DNA from 3 places in the Peribacillus sp. AS_2 genome. Region 3 is predicted to be linked to each of the others. Evidence: riboswitches for the same ligand, from Rfam matches in the RefSeq annotation. Region 3 holds a riboswitch; each other region holds the start of a gene.
The links. Region 3 has a riboswitch for thiamine pyrophosphate ahead of OTG27_RS15680 (ABC transporter substrate-binding protein). Riboswitches for the same ligand answer to the same signal wherever they lie in the genome.
Positions count from the first base shown of each region.

Region 1: it holds a riboswitch for thiamine pyrophosphate, as region 3 does, so the genes downstream of both, thiC (phosphomethylpyrimidine synthase ThiC) here and OTG27_RS15680 (ABC transporter substrate-binding protein) in region 3, are expected to answer to the same signal.
Region 2: it holds a riboswitch for thiamine pyrophosphate, as region 3 does, so the genes downstream of both, tenA (thiaminase II) here and OTG27_RS15680 (ABC transporter substrate-binding protein) in region 3, are expected to answer to the same signal.

Region 1 covers NZ_JAPTGA010000003.1:21,707-26,919, reverse strand. The annotation lists gene OTG27_RS05725 (DUF3231 family protein) at 1-148, shown strand, start outside; gene OTG27_RS05720 (hypothetical protein) at 235-405, opposite strand; gene thiC (phosphomethylpyrimidine synthase ThiC) at 428-2,209, opposite strand; TPP riboswitch at 2,345-2,459, opposite strand; gene OTG27_RS05710 (HAD family hydrolase) at 2,577-3,365, opposite strand; gene OTG27_RS05705 (histidine phosphatase family protein) at 3,517-4,062, opposite strand; gene OTG27_RS05700 (hypothetical protein) at 4,284-4,736, opposite strand; gene OTG27_RS05695 (zinc-dependent alcohol dehydrogenase) at 5,028-5,213, opposite strand, start outside.
Region 2 covers NZ_JAPTGA010000005.1:29,028-34,240, forward strand. The annotation lists gene OTG27_RS10325 (protein kinase domain-containing protein) at 1-352, opposite strand, end outside; gene OTG27_RS10330 (hypothetical protein) at 818-1,000, opposite strand; TPP riboswitch at 1,170-1,301, shown strand; gene tenA (thiaminase II) at 1,437-2,120, shown strand; gene OTG27_RS10340 (ECF transporter S component) at 2,136-2,720, shown strand; gene OTG27_RS10345 (ABC transporter ATP-binding protein) at 2,733-4,196, shown strand; gene OTG27_RS10350 (energy-coupling factor transporter transmembrane component T family protein) at 4,197-4,973, shown strand; gene tenI (thiazole tautomerase TenI) at 5,014-5,213, shown strand, end outside.
Region 3 covers NZ_JAPTGA010000008.1:67,763-72,975, forward strand. The annotation lists gene rarD (EamA family transporter RarD) at 1-795, shown strand, start outside; gene OTG27_RS15675 (protein-glutamine gamma-glutamyltransferase) at 888-1,715, opposite strand; TPP riboswitch at 2,028-2,137, shown strand; gene OTG27_RS15680 (ABC transporter substrate-binding protein) at 2,271-3,266, shown strand; gene OTG27_RS15685 (thiamine-binding protein) at 3,278-3,562, shown strand; gene OTG27_RS15690 (ABC transporter permease) at 3,559-4,341, shown strand; gene OTG27_RS15695 (ABC transporter ATP-binding protein) at 4,331-5,068, shown strand; gene OTG27_RS15700 (TatD family hydrolase) at 5,087-5,213, shown strand, end outside.

The DNA of each region.
Region 1 (5,213 bases), on a different contig from region 3:
GGGTCAATGCATCCGCGAAGATATTGCACAGATGTTTGCGCAATTCCATACCAACAAAGCTGCATTGGGTGCTGACTTCCTAAGATTGAATAAGGAAAAAGGATGGCTTGTCCCTCCTCCCCTTCATATCAATAAAACAAGTATGTAAATAGTAATGATAGATCCCCTTAATCATGTTTGTAATCGAATCAACATGATTAAGGGATTCATTCCAAAAGGACGATTAAGGAATCATTACCATTGAAGACTTTCGATCAAGTGGCACTTTGTACATTGTTGACTATAATCATTTTTCACAAATTCATGGTTGCAATTCTCCCGAAAAATATTCAGCTCTCTTTTCAGCTGCTCCAATTGAGTTTCCAACTGTTTCATTTCAACTTTTATCTGGATTACCCGATTCATCGAATTCTCCCTCTCGTCGGAATCATTGATAGATTTCCCCATCCGTTTTCCTAAATTCATTCGCTTTTTCTTTAAGCCCTTCATCGATTACCGACTCAAAGCCCAGACCCTTTTCCTTCGCCAAATCACGGATGTCCTGAGAGATTCTCATACTGCAGAATTTCGGTCCGCACATTGAACAGAAATGGGCTGTTTTGGCACCTTCTGCCGGAAGAGTTTCATCGTGATATTCAACCGCCCTTTCAGGATCAAGGGAAAGATTGAATTGATCTCTCCAACGAAATTCGAATCTAGCCTTCGAAAGGGCATCATCCCGTTTTCTTGCCTGCGGATGGCCTTTTGCAAGATCAGCTGCGTGTGCTGCAATTTTATAAGTAATGACCCCTACCCGAACATCCTCTTTATTCGGAAGTCCCAAATGCTCTTTCGGTGTCACATAGCAAAGCATGGCCGTTCCAAACCATCCAATCATGGCAGCACCAATCGCAGAAGTGATATGGTCGTATCCAGGAGCTATGTCCGTCGTCAATGGTCCCAGGGTATAGAATGGTGCTTCTTGACAGACTTCCAGCTGTTTATCCATATTTTCTTTAATCAAATGCATCGGTACGTGACCGGGTCCCTCCACCATGACTTGAACATCGTGCTTCCAAGCAATCTTCGTCAATTCCCCAAGTGTTTCCAATTCCGCAAATTGTGCCTCATCGTTTGCATCTGCAATGGATCCCGGACGGAGACCGTCACCTAATGAGAAAGAAACATCATACGTCTTCATGATTTCACAAATCTCTTCAAAGTGTGTATAGAGAAAGCTTTCTTGGTGGTGGGCCAAGCACCATTGTGCCATGATGGAGCCTCCCCGGGAAACAATACCCGTAACTCGCTTTGCTGTCATTGGGATGTATCGCAAAAGCACACCAGCGTGTATGGTGAAGTAATCGACACCTTGCTCAGCCTGCTCGATTAATGTATCCCGGAATACTTCCCAATTTAAATCTTCCGCGACCCCATTCACTTTTTCCAATGCTTGATATATCGGAACCGTCCCAACAGGCACAGGTGAATTCCTGATAATCCATTCCCGCGTCGTGTGAATATTCTTTCCTGTGGAAAGATCCATTATGTTGTCTGCACCCCATCGTGTAGCCCAAGTCATTTTCTCCACTTCAGCTTCGATCGATGAACTGACAGCTGAATTTCCAATATTCGCATTTATCTTCACGTGAAAATTACGTCCGATGATCATCGGCTCACTTTCAGGATGGTTAATATTTGCCGGAATAATTGCCCGCCCGCTAGCTACCTCTTCCCTTACAAACTCAGGGGCTACATTTTCCCTGATCGAAATGAACTCCATTTCTGGAGTAATGATCCCTTTGCGGGCATAATGGAGCTGGGTTACGTTTTTCCCTTTCACCGCACGCAATGGTTTTCTTTTCAATCCCGGAAAAACTTCGGCATTGGATTGTGACTCCACTTTTCTATATCCGTTATCTTCCGGCTTTATTTCACGCCCTTCATACTCTTCAACATCTTCCCGTTCCAGAACCCAGCTGCGTCTAATCGGGGCAAGGCCTTTATGAATATCAATCGGATATTCTGAATCCGTATAGAAGCCGCTTGTATCATATACACGTAAAGGCGGATTCTCCTCTTCGCCGAATGCCCCTGTCGTCGGACTTAGCTCAATTTCACGCATAGGTACTTTAATATCGGGTCTAGATCCCTCAACATACACTTTTTTACTCCCGGCAAAACTGGACATAATTGAAACGTTCATGTCATTTACTGAATTACTCTTCATGATTTCATTTCTCCTTTTTAAGTTCATTTAAAAAGGACAAAATCCAATCCACTTCGCACGAAAAAGCCAGGTCTCATATTTAAGACCCGGCTAACGTTAGTATGACTACAGAAATGACCAATTGAAAGGTCATCGTTTAGTAGATTCTAACTTCCCCACGCTGGTATGAACCAGATCAGGTCCTGAGGGTTAAGAAGCTTAAGCGCTTCTCTCTCAGCCCAACTTTTATTGGACACCCCTAGTCTGAATAATTTAATTGATTACAGGGTAACTATATCTCACCCTTTTCATTCTGTAAATAATTTAAAAGACCTAGTATTTTCTCTGCAATCATCTAAAAATTTGTTATTTGGAGGAGGACCGCCAATTAATTCCCCAGGCTCCCAAGGATAGGGAAAAGCTCCTCTAAATGCGTGATTTCGTAGGTTGGAATCACTTCATTCCGTTCCTTATCATGGCGATTTATCCAAACCGACTTTATGCCTACCCGTGATGCTCCAAGGATATCGGTCATTAAATTATCGCCGACCATCAATACTTCATCCTTATCTAGCTCCATGATTTCCAAAGCATGCTCAAAAATGGAGGCATCCGGTTTACCTCGTCCAAATGCGCCTGAAATCACGATTTGGTCGAAATAAGGAACCAGTTCAGGCGTTATTTCAAGTTTGGTATTTTGCAGCTCAGGAGATCCGTTCGTAAGCAATAGCAATTTGTACTTCCCTTTTAATTCATCCAGAACACGGAATGTTTCTTCATAGATAAATGGCTTTTTGCGTCTTTCGGCCGGGAAACGTTCTGCCAGTTCAAGTCCAAATTCCGGGTCATTGATCCCTAATGCCTTCAAGCCCCTCGTCCACGCTTCTTTCCGATAAGCCGGTACAATCCCGGCCATCTTCCGGAATTCATCATGATCATCCTGAAAATTCCCCCATAGTCCCTCAAATGGGTTGATTCCAATCATTTGAGTGAATGCATATGTATCGTAAGAAGAATAAAGATCACGCGCTTCCTTCCGCACCGCTTCTTCAAACTCGTCGACATTCAGACCATATTTCTCCTTGGCAACTTCGCATGTGGCCACAAAAGCCTCTTTTACACTTTTCTGATCCCATAGTAATGTATCATCTAAATCAAAAAAAACTGCCTTCAGCAAAATGTCCACCCCTCTTTCCCCAATATTGAATTCGTAAAAATTACACTATTACAATAATAAACCACAACCAATAAAAAAAGAATAACTATTCGGAAAATGCATGCCTCTTTCTTCGCAAAATGGCTTCCCTTTTCCGGTGGGAACCATATATTCATTTCCCTTTTCCGCTTTCAAATACATACAGTTTTCCATTGCTGGCAATCTTGAATTTTGGACCGGTGAACCCCCGTCGGATCAGCTCTTTCCTCATATATACCATGAGGGCGGCATGACTCACGATCAGAACATTCCTTTCCCCCTTTGCAAAGACTTCATCCAATACTTTTTTGATTCTTTGCTCAGCAAACTTAATTTCCGCCCTTGTCTGCTTGTTGATCACCGAGCAGCAGCGAATCCAGATGGCCCAAAGGATGAACGGCAGCTTAATCCTTCCCCTCAGAGGGGGAGAAGGAATTTCCCGCAGCTCCTCCATCCGATGAACCGTGCCTGGAAAGATGTGTTCCGCTGTCTTGACGGCTCTCGACATATCACTGCAATAACATTCCTGCCATTCCTCCATGCCAAATAAAGTCGTTCCATAAATAATATCCGCTGCATCATAGTCCACAAACCATTGCTTCATATCATCCGCCGTCACAGATTTCCCAGTAGGAAATTCATGTGCCACCTTAAAATGCCGTACCAAACCAATTTTCATATATTCTCCTTTTTATCTTTTAAAATATTCGTTTCTATTTCTTATAAAAGCCCTTAACAATATATTAACCTATGTAAAGCAATATAATAAATGCAAATTGAAACCATTAAAACCTGGTCAAAGGTTCTCCAAATTGTGTCACTGCAAGAATTTAATTATCATAAGGAAAAACATTATGGCCATATGTAAAAAAGAGAAAGCATATCGCCTTCTCCTTTCGTTTAATCTATGAATTGGAGTTCTGTTATCTTACATCTTTTCCTGAATTTATATTTCCCGCTCAAATCACTGAATTGATAATCATTTAGGGATTTCCCCAGTTGTTCCCTTAGTTTATCCGCCGTGATGGATTCCTCAACTGTCTCTTTCCAATTTTCATTTCCCATTATCTCTTCGAACGGAATGGTAGTCAGGACCTCATCATATATCTGGATGCTTTGATCGATGCCGAAGCTGCCATAGATACTGCCATTTTCATCGGCAAAGATATGCTCCGATTCCAATTCTTCCACCAATACTTCCAGGTATCCCTTTGCCTTAACAGGCTTGATGGCAATCTCCGCTTCTGCCTTTACAGGTCCCAATCTCTTATCTATGATCTCTATCGTCAATTTAACGTGAACGGGCGGATAACCAAACCCTTCACAAAGTTCTGCTGCCGAGTTATATACCATCTGAACATCCTCCTTTTGTCACTATCATTATATAATATAAATACTCCATTCCCTTACCAAAAACCCTTATTCAAGTTCACTTGGCACTGCATCTCTCCTTCATCATCGGAAGCCCCTTTAAAACGGCATCATGGTAAAAAAAGTGTAACCCTATTTCCTCACTTCAAGGGTATGATGATCATTTATCACGAGTCATTTATACGTTTATCCATAATACACCATTAACTATTTATGAACATAACCAAAAAGTCCAATGCAACTCCATGCATTGGACTTTTTATAAGCTTCACATTATGGCTTTAGCACCACTTTAATACATTCATCTTCATGATCGTTAAAGATTTGATAAGCCTCACTCGCTTTTTCGAGAGGGACTTTATGGGATATGATCTCCGTGGGGTCGAACTTTCCAGCCGTGATTTCATCAAAAAGCTTTGGCATGTAGTGAATGACTGGTGCTTGTCCCATTTTCAGGTT
Region 2 (5,213 bases), on a different contig from region 3:
AATCGACCAGCTTAACCAGAAAATGTAGAGACTCTTTCTCATTGAACGTTAATTGATTCGAGAAAATATGGTCTTCTAAATTATTCCCTTCTATGAAATCCATCACAAAATAAACATTTCCATCTTGCGAAAATTTCTCGTGAAATTTAGGGATATTTCTGTGGTTTAACATTCGTAATATGGAAATTTCATTTTCAAATTGTTTCAGCTCTTTTTTACTGCGGCGTTTACTTTTCCGGAGCTGTTTGATCACTATATTTTCATTCATTTTCAAATCATTGCAAAGATAAACAATACCGTAGCTTCCTGTTCCGATTACAGCTTTTACCTCGTAGCGGTAATTCAAAACCACACTCTTTTTTAAAGGAATATCCACAAAAAATTGGTATAACTTTCTAAATGTACGCAAAATTGAAACTTTCCTCACCACTTTCATCTATTCAAGTCAAGAACAAAAAAAGGCCGTTATTAATTAAGCTGGAAATATGAATGAACATGGATAGTTTAACACTGATTTTTGATAATGCGGTAATGAAAGTCATTTCTTCGGGGCGATCTTTTGATAGTTCACAATTAAAAATAAATTTTTCATATAATTTCACATTATGAAATTATATGGTTTTTAAAAATATTAAGTTTACTATAATGAATTCATAATAAAAGAGTAGGAGGTGATGAGGTGGATGGGCGCGAGTTGAGAAGTTGCTTTGGGAAATCCCTAACCGGCGTCATAATAGTGAGCTGGATTGATGGAAAGTTCAAAAGGGGATTACTGTGAATTCATTAAATTCACGAGTAAAGCAGCTGAATTCACGAGTCAAGTGGCCAATTCACGAGTAAAACAGCAGAATTCACGAGTAAACCGGCAAAACTCACGAGTAAAGTAGTAGAATTCACGAGTAAAACTGTAGAACTCACGAGTAAACCGGTAAAACTTACGAGTAACCATTATATTCACGAGTAAAATTGCAAAACTCACGAGTAAACCGGTAAAACTCACGAGTAAACTACTAACTGAGCTCCCTTTGATCAAATTCTTTGAAGGCTACGGGAAAAGAGGGGATGGAAGATTGAAAGTTTAGTAACCCTAAATCAAGAAAACTTTTCTAATACGTTTGACAATTGGATTTATCGTGTTAATATAAAGGCAAATGAATTTAATATACAATTTGTACCACTAGGGGTGCTTTATAGGTAAAAGTTGATTTTTTACCCACAAAAGCTGAGATTGAAGTATGACTTTAAGACCCTTAGAACCTGATCTGGTTTATACCAGCGTAGGGAAGTGGGGTCTGGAACTATACATTTCCGTATTATTTCAAGTACAACCACTTTCTTTACGTTTAAGAAAGTGGTTTTTTGTTTGCAAAAAAAGGGGTGATAAGTGTTTTTTTCTGTAACGTTCAATGAAAAAATACAATTTGGAGGTAATGGACATGAAGTTTTCAGAGGAAATCCGTAAGGAAGTTGATCACATTTGGGAAGCTAGTTTTAATCATCCTTTTGTTGCAGGAATAGGAGATGGCACATTGCCATTGGAGTGTTTCCGTTTTTATGTCATGCAAGATGCCTATTATTTATCTCATTTTGCTAGAGTTCAAGCCTTAGGGGCAGTCAAAGCTACGGATTTACATACAACAAGCAGGCTTGCCGGCCATGCACAAGGAACATATGAAGCGGAGTTGAAGCTTCATGAGAATTTTTCCGAGAGATTAGGCATCACAAAAGAAGAACGGGAAAATTTCAAGCCTGCCCCGACTGCCTATGCTTATACTTCCCATATGTATCGTGCGGCATATTCGGGACATTTAGGAGATGTTATTGCAGCTATCTTGCCGTGTTACTGGCTGTATTATGAGATAGGTGAAAAGCTGCAAGGGTGCATGCCCGAAGAGCCGATTTATCAAGAATGGATAGCGGCTTACGGAGGAGAGTGGTTCCGCACTTTGGTGGAAGAACAAATTGCGAGGCTGGATGAGATAGCTGAAAAAGTAACTGAAGAAGATAAGGCGAGAATGAAAGAGCATTTTATTCTCAGCAGCCAATATGAATACTCATTTTGGGAAATGGCTTATCGTTTAGAGACATGGCCCGTTCATAAGGAAACATTAGAAGTATAAAAGGAGAATGAAACAATGAAAAAAGGATTGAAATTAACGGATATATTAGTCACGATCGTGATTGCGGTAGCATTTGGAATCGTTTATATCCTTTGGGGTTCGATTTATTATTCCGTTAAACCATTAGGATTACATCTGGATCAACTTATTTATGGAATGTGGTTTATAGCTGGCCCCGTCGCCTTCTTAATTTTACGGAAACCGGGTGTGGCACTTTTGGCGGAGATAGCTGCAGCTTCCGGGGAGTTCTTCCTTGGTTCACCATGGGGGCTGACCGTACTGTTATATGGGGTGGTCCAAGGTTTGTTAGCGGAACTGGTGTTCATGACTTTCAAATATAAAAAATTCAATATGCCGGTGGCCGTTTTAGCTGCGATAGCTTCCTGCCTGGCATCAGTTATCATGGATTTTGCATACGGGGAAATAGGTGCGCTTTCAACTTGGAATCTATCGTTATTCATGATAGCGAGGTTTGTGGGTTCCATATTATTTGCAGGTGTGACCGCTTATTATCTAGTTAAAGTCCTGGAAGCAACAGGAGTAACAAATCTTGTGCGTCCGGTTTCCAATAAAGATTATGCAGAACTGGATCAAAAGTAGAGGTTGAGGGCCATGGAACCAATCGTTTCTGTTGAAAAGTTAAGAATGAAATTTCCCGGTGATGAATTTTTGATATTCAAGGACCTATCACTATCGTTTGATCAAGGAGAAAAAGTGCTATTGTTGGGACCATCAGGATGTGGTAAGTCCACTCTGTTGCAAGTGTTAAGCGGATTGATTCCGAATTCCATCGAAGTCCCGATGAAAGCGGAGAAATTGAAATGCCCTTCTTCATGGGGGTATGTTTTTCAAGACCCTGATAGCCAGTTTTGCATGCCATTTGCCGATGAGGAAATTGCCTTTGTCCTTGAGAATCTTTCCGTCCCTAAAGAAGAAATGAAAGAGAAAATTGAAAATCAAATCCGTAATGTAGGATTGAACCTAGGGCATACAAGTATAGAAACATTATCAGGCGGGATGAAACAGCGTCTGGCAATCGCTTCAGTATTGGCCCTTGAACCAGAAGTGCTATTTTTAGATGAACCGACAGCCATGCTTGATCCGGAAGGAACGAAAGAAATCTGGGACTTGTTGAAGGAAGTCGGAAAAGACAAAACGGTTATTATCGTCGAACATAAAATTGACCATGTTTTAGAATTCATCGAACGAATCGTGCTTTTAAACGATGACGGTCAAATCATAGCTGATGGTCCAAGAGACACCATTCTTTCCCTATATAAAAATGAAATGAGAGAACATGGAATTTGGTTCCCTGGTGTTTGGGATGAATATATACAGAAGTATGCACCCACTAGGGAACACCAATTTACAAATTGTTTACCCCTTCTGGATGTGCAAGGATTTAGCGGTTTTCGGAATAAAGAGGAAAAAATCAAGGTTGAAGAGCTGAAGGTCCATTCAGGAGAATGGATTGTGATAAGGGGAGAAAATGGCGCGGGCAAGAGTACACTTTTGCATGCATTGATGCAGTTCATAAAAACGAAAGGTACGTATGAATTATTGGGGAACCCCATTAAAATGGTGAAAAATCCAACGGATCATATGACGTTTGTCTTTCAAAATCCTGAGTTTCAGTTCGTTGCAAATACTGTATATGAAGAGATTGCTTATTCATTGCGTATTGATAAAAGGCCGCAACAAGAAATAGATGAGAGAGTCCGCTCATTGCTTAAAGTGTTCCGCCTTGAGGCACATCGGGATAAACATCCGTTTCAATTATCAATGGGTCAAAAGCGTCGCTTAAGCGTAGCAGCATCAATCGTAATCGACAAAAAAATCATTCTCCTGGATGAGCCGACATTTGGCCAAGATTCGAAAAATACCTTTGCATTATTGGAATGGTTCGAGGAATATCGAAAGCGCGGAATAACCGTGATCATGGTAACTCATGACGAACATATTTCAAAAAACTTTGCAACCAGGATCTGGACGGTTAAGGGCGGAAACGTAATAAGTGATAAAAACATCGCGCAAGCCGGATTTGTCGAGACCAAAGTTAAAAGGAGTGTCATGTAGATGAATGTTTCAAACGCAGAAACATGGCTCCATGGAATTAATCCAAGCCTTAAACTTGGTGTACTGATTGTATTATGCATCGTGGCGTTATTCATTCATGACCTGAATTATATGATGAACATCACCATTGGCGTATTGATATTATTTTTGTTTTTTACCGGGCATTCGATAAAACGCATCCTGCTTTTGTCGATTCCCTTTTGTTTCATTTTTATATCCACCTCTTCTGCAATGATATTATTCGGGCAAGGTGAGACGCTTTGGTTTGAGTGGGGCCTCATATCGATTTCGGAAGAAAGTTTCATGAGGGGATTACTGGTAGGCTTTCGAGCTTTGTTCTTTGCGGCCCTTGGTTTAACTTTTTCCTTAACGACGAGACCAGTGAACTTGTTTTATTCGTTAATGCAGCAAGTTAAGCTTAAACCGAAATATGCCTATAGTTTCATGGCGGCATTAAGGCTGATTCCCATCATGATGGAGGAGTTCCAAACGATACGAAACGCGATGAAGGTACGCGGTTTCAAAAGAGGAAAAGGGATAAGGTCGGTCTATTTTAAAATGAAAGCCTATTCCATCCCGTTGTTATCCGGAAGCATCAGACGTGCTCACCGAATCGCGGTTGCGATGGAGGCAAAGCGATTTACAGACACTCGGGATCGAACATACTATTATGAATTTGGTTTTTCAAAAATGGACCATGGTTTCATTCTGTATTTTATCATCCTGCTGTTGGCCGGCTTTTACCTATCGATTCAATTCCCGTTAGTATCTATTTGATTTTTATGAGATTGTAACTTTACTAGTTGGGGGTTCTAGTATGAATGCACATGAATTGCATATAATTTCCACTGGGAAACAGCCAATTGAAAAGTTTGTGGAAATCGCTTCAAACATTCAGGAACATGTTGATTTCTTTTATCTAAGGGAAAAGCATAGGAGTGCTTCGGAACTCTATCGAGCAGTGAGGCTATTACATGATAATAAGATTCCGCTTTCTAAGATCATCATTAATGACCG
Region 3 (5,213 bases):
TCTTTCGTGTTCATGCTGGTTTTATTGATGTTCATGAAAAAATGGCAGGCGTTTCTAGATTATGTCAAAAACATAATGGGCAATCCGAAACTCTTTACGGCATTACTAACGGCGTCACTGCTTGTTACAGCTAATTGGGGAGTGTTCATATGGGCCGTTAACTCAGGACGGATCCTCGACACGAGCCTTGGATATTATATCAATCCGCTCGTCAGTGTACTATTGGGAGTGATAGTCTTAAAAGAAAAATTGAGCGGGGCCCAAATCATTTCATTCCTGCTTGCAGGAATCGGAGTCTTGATCCTTGGCATTCATTTCGGCACGATCCCGTGGATCTCTCTTGTTTTGGCCATGACCTTTGGATTATACGGTCTGGCAAAAAAAATGATCAAGGCCGAATCGGCAATCGGGCTGACGCTCGAAACGATGATGGTAACGCCTCTGGCCCTAGGTTACCTGATTTACTTGATGAACAGGTCGGAAATGCAATTCTTTACAGACGGGAGCACAAGCTTGCTGTTGGTGGGCGGCGGGATTGCCACGGCATTGCCTCTTTTATATTTTGCAAAAGGGGCCGAGAAGATCCCGTTATCGATGCTAGGCATTTTTCAGTATATCGCTCCGACCTTATCTTTATTGATCGGGGTATTCGTCTATCATGAAAGTTTCACCAAAGCACATCTTTTAGCCTTTTTGTTCATATGGTCGGCCTTGGCTGTTTATACACTATCCATAACGAAATGGGGGCAGGCAAGTGCCCGCAGGTTCAAAGGCAAAGGGAATATTGGTGCTTGAATAGAAAAAATGCTTGGGGAATTTTCTGCCCAAGCATTTTTTTATGTCGATATTCAATAAAACGGATTTATGGCATAGGCGAAATGCCAGGGTCATGAAAGGTATATCTTCGAACCTATTTCAGAAACAATACAATTGGAAAGGCTGGCAGGACTGTTATCGGGCTTGGCACGGGGGTTATTTAGTTGGAATTGTCTATAGAAGGAACTATCCAGGGAAATGATATGCGTTGTCAGAAATGCTGATATGGTGGCGAATGGCTTTCTATTGCTATTTAATTCATCGATGATTCCCTGTGCAGTGGTAATCCCGATCCCGTGGCCATAAAAGAGGTTATTCCCTAATAATATGGCATTTTCACCTTGCCATTCAGGGGTTGCCAAGTCGTGATCAGGGTTTTTGAAGTAAACGCAATCACCTGGTAAATAATCCCTTCCTTGATGAATAATGAGAGCCATATTCTGTGGAGGGCGAAAGTCATATAAAAATAGGTCTGAAAAAAGATGGTCGAAATTCCTAGGGCCGATCAAATCCAAAATCGCCTTTAAAAAAGTGACGACCATTGCTGTACCGCATTCGAAGGCATAAAGCCCTCCATTCATGAAAATGTCAACGAGCGCAGCATGAGGGAGAATCCCTGGCTGAAGGGTAAAGGTGCCATCCTTTGAAAGGTGCCAATAACGTTGATTGGATTGAGACTCCTCAAGTGTGGAAAAATCCGGACCGCTTTTATCCAACGCAATAGCTGCCTCTATGACTCGGTTCCTCAGCTGTATCTCGAAATTAAAATCCCCAAAGTTCCGGTATTCAAAAACGTTAGAATCTTCCGCCAAGCATTGAAGAGTTTCAAGCGATTTGGCAGAGGCTGTACCTGGTTGGATTTGACTGACATCTAACCATTTGTGATTAATCTTTATCATGACATATCCACCTTTTGCTTATGAAATTAAGGGTTTAATAAAACAAGTAAACAAAAATGTCTACATGTAATGCTCATTATATGAATGCTTGAAAAGAAATGACTATTTGGAACGTGTCCGCCGCCGTTGCAGCCAAGAATGATTGGAACGGAAAGAGGCAGAATTATTTTGCTTTCAATGATTTTCGTTCCAAAAGATATTTGCAAGATATCCTGAAGTGCCAGGAATACCTTTCCAATTAGAGAGAAGAAGCAAATTAGTATTCCTTTTTCCCCATGAATTGATATAATGAGAGAGAAAAGTTCATATGTGCGAGAAATGTAGGGGGGCCAGTACTGCTGGCTGAGATTGCATCCATTAGATGCTGACTCTTTGAACCTGATCTGGGTGATGCCAGCGGAGGGAACATATTATGACTGATTTTCTGTTTTGTATGTTAACGTCCGAATTCATCTTCGGGCGTTTTTTGCTTTTTTATCCAGTATTTGAATAGCCCTGGAGCCCTATTATGGTTCCGGCATATGAATCTTATAAGATGTGTAGGAGGATAATGACTTGAATAAATTCTTACCACTGTTAACTTCGTTCTTCCTTTTAGCTGGATGCGGAGCAGGCGGAACTAATGAAAAAGAAGAAGCATCTAAAAATGAAAAATTAAAGAAGGTATCGGTCGTGCTCGATTGGACACCGAATACAAACCATACAGGATTGTATGTAGCCAAGGAAAAAGGTTATTTTAAAGAACAAGGTCTTGATGTGGAAATTATCATGCCAGGTGAAGCTGGAGCTGATAAGCTTGTCGCTTCAGGGAAATCTGAATTTGGCGTGAGCTATCAAGAGGGCATAACACAGGCCCGCGTACAGGGTGTGCCGATTGTTTCGGTAGCTGCCGTCATCCAGCATAATACTTCGGGATTCGCTTCCCCTGAGGCTAAGGACATTACGACTCCCAAGGATTTTGAAGGGAAAACGTATGGTGGCTGGGGATCTCCGGTTGAAAAGGCCATTATTGATTCACTCATGAAAAAGGAAAATGCGGATGTAAATAAAGTGGACATAGTCAATACAGGAGACATGGATTTTTTCACTTCGGTTAAAAGGGATATAGATTTTGCCTGGATTTATTATGGTTGGACAGGCATTGAGGCTGAGTTGCGAAATGATAAGCTTAATATGGTGTACTTAACGGAATACTCTGATAAGCTTGATTACTATACGCCTGTTTTGACTACAAATGAAAAGATGATAAAAGAAGATCCCGAGACTGTTAAAGCATTCGTCCATGCAGCTTCGAAAGGATACCAGTTTGCGATTAAGAATCCTGATGATGCAGCAGATATGTTAATTGAGTCTGCACCGGATCTTGATCCAAAACTAGTGAAGAAAAGCCAGGAGTGGCTTGCAGCCAAGTATCAGGATGATGCTCCGCGATGGGGTGAACAAAAGCTTGAAATTTGGAAGAATTACAGTGAGTGGATGACTGAAAATAAGCTTCTTGAAGGTGATTTCGATCCTGAAAAGGCATTTACCAATGAATTTTTACCAAAATAGGAGGAAATACAATGGCCAATTCATTAATTAGTATACAAATTATTCCTAAAGGGGAAAATGTCATCCCTATGGTCGATGAAGCAATCAAGATCATTGAAGAATCAGGTGTCAAGTATGAGGTTCACCCGCTTGAAACGACAATGGAGGGGGAGCTTTCCGAGCTTTTTGCCGTGATAGAAAAAATGAATGTAAGAATGATTGAAATAGGATCACCGAATGTCATTTCCCAAGTGAAAATATTATATCAGCCAAGCGGGATTACGATGGATACGTTAACGGAGAAATATCGGGCATGATCGGAAGGGGAATTTGGAAGAAGGGGGCTCCCTTCTTTCTTTTATTATTGTTGCTGATAGTATGGGAGTCAGTGACAGTCTTATTGAAAGTTGAAGAATGGCTGCTTCCCGCTCCATCGGCCATTTTCATTGAAGGAATTGAGTCGTCCCGCAATCTTTACGGACACCTTATATCCACAACCGAGCTTGCGTTGTCAGGTTTTTTTATTGGAAGCTGCATCGGCTTATTGATCGCGGCAATCCTGCACCTATTTCCAGGTGTGAAGGACGCGGTTTATCCTCTGCTCATACTATCACAAAATATACCTATAATTGTTTTGGCGCCGCTTTTGGTGATCTGGTTTGGCTTTGGCATGCTGCCTAAGTTAATCGTGATTTCACTTGTATGTTTTTTTCCGGTTGCGGTCGCATCATTGGACGGTTTTCGCCAGACACCATACGAGCTTAAGCATTATTTCAAGATGATGGGAGCGGGGAAAAACCAGTTATTTTGGAAGCTGGAACTTCCTCACTCGATCCCGTTCATTTTCTCCGGCCTGAAAATTTCGGCTTCCTATAGTGTAATGGGTGCGGTTATTTCGGAATGGCTTGGGGCAAAATCGGGGATTGGTGTTTATATGACTCTCGCTTCTTCAGCGTTCAGGACAGATCGGGTGTTTGTAGCCATTTTCATCATTATGGGAATGAGCCTGATTTTTTTTGGAATCATCACTTTCCTGGAGAAATACTTGGTTTCTTGGAAGAGAAAGGAGGGCGAAAAGGGTGAAGCTGGAAATTAAAGACGTCTCCTATTCTTTCGATGGTAAGCAGAATATATTGGAGAATATGAATTTCCAAGTGAATGATGGGGAATTCGTTACGATCCTTGGGCCATCGGGAAGCGGTAAAAGTACATTGTTCCACTTGATCGGCGGGATTTTGAAGCCTGATCATGGCATCATTTCATTGGATGGTAAAAAGATAAATGGCTTAAAGGGACATATCAGCTATATGCCTCAGCAGCCTTCCCTTTTACCTTGGAGAACGGTATTGGAAAATGTTTTGCTTGGAAGTGAACTTGCTGGGACCAGAGATAAAGAAAAGGCAAAAAACCTTTTGATGAAAGCTGGTTTAGAAGAATACGATAAAGCATATCCCCATGAATTATCTGGAGGCATGAAGCAAAGGGCGGCATTCATTCGGAGTATCTTAAGTCCACAGGACTTGATGTGCCTGGACGAACCCTTTTCTGCCTTGGATGAACTGACTAGATTGCAAATGCAACAATGGCTGTTGTCTGTTTGGGAAGAAAATCGGAGGTCGGTGCTTTTTGTCACTCACAGCATAGATGAAGCGGTTTTCCTATCAGATAGAATTTATGTGTTATCAGCAAAACCGGCTGCTGTCATCAAAGAAGTGAAAGTTCCATTTTCAAGGCCAAGAAGAGAAGAACAGCTTCTTAGTGATGAATTTATTCATTTGAAGAGAGAATTATATGCAGCACTCAAGCCAACTTTCACTACTTAAGTAAGGAGGCGATATCATTTGAGAATCATCGACAGCCATATCCATTTGGATAAGTATGATATTGTTAAGCGAAAGCAGATCCTGAAAGATATGGAAAAGGTTCAGTTGGAATCCTTGCTCACTGTTTCCATGAATTTGGCTTCTT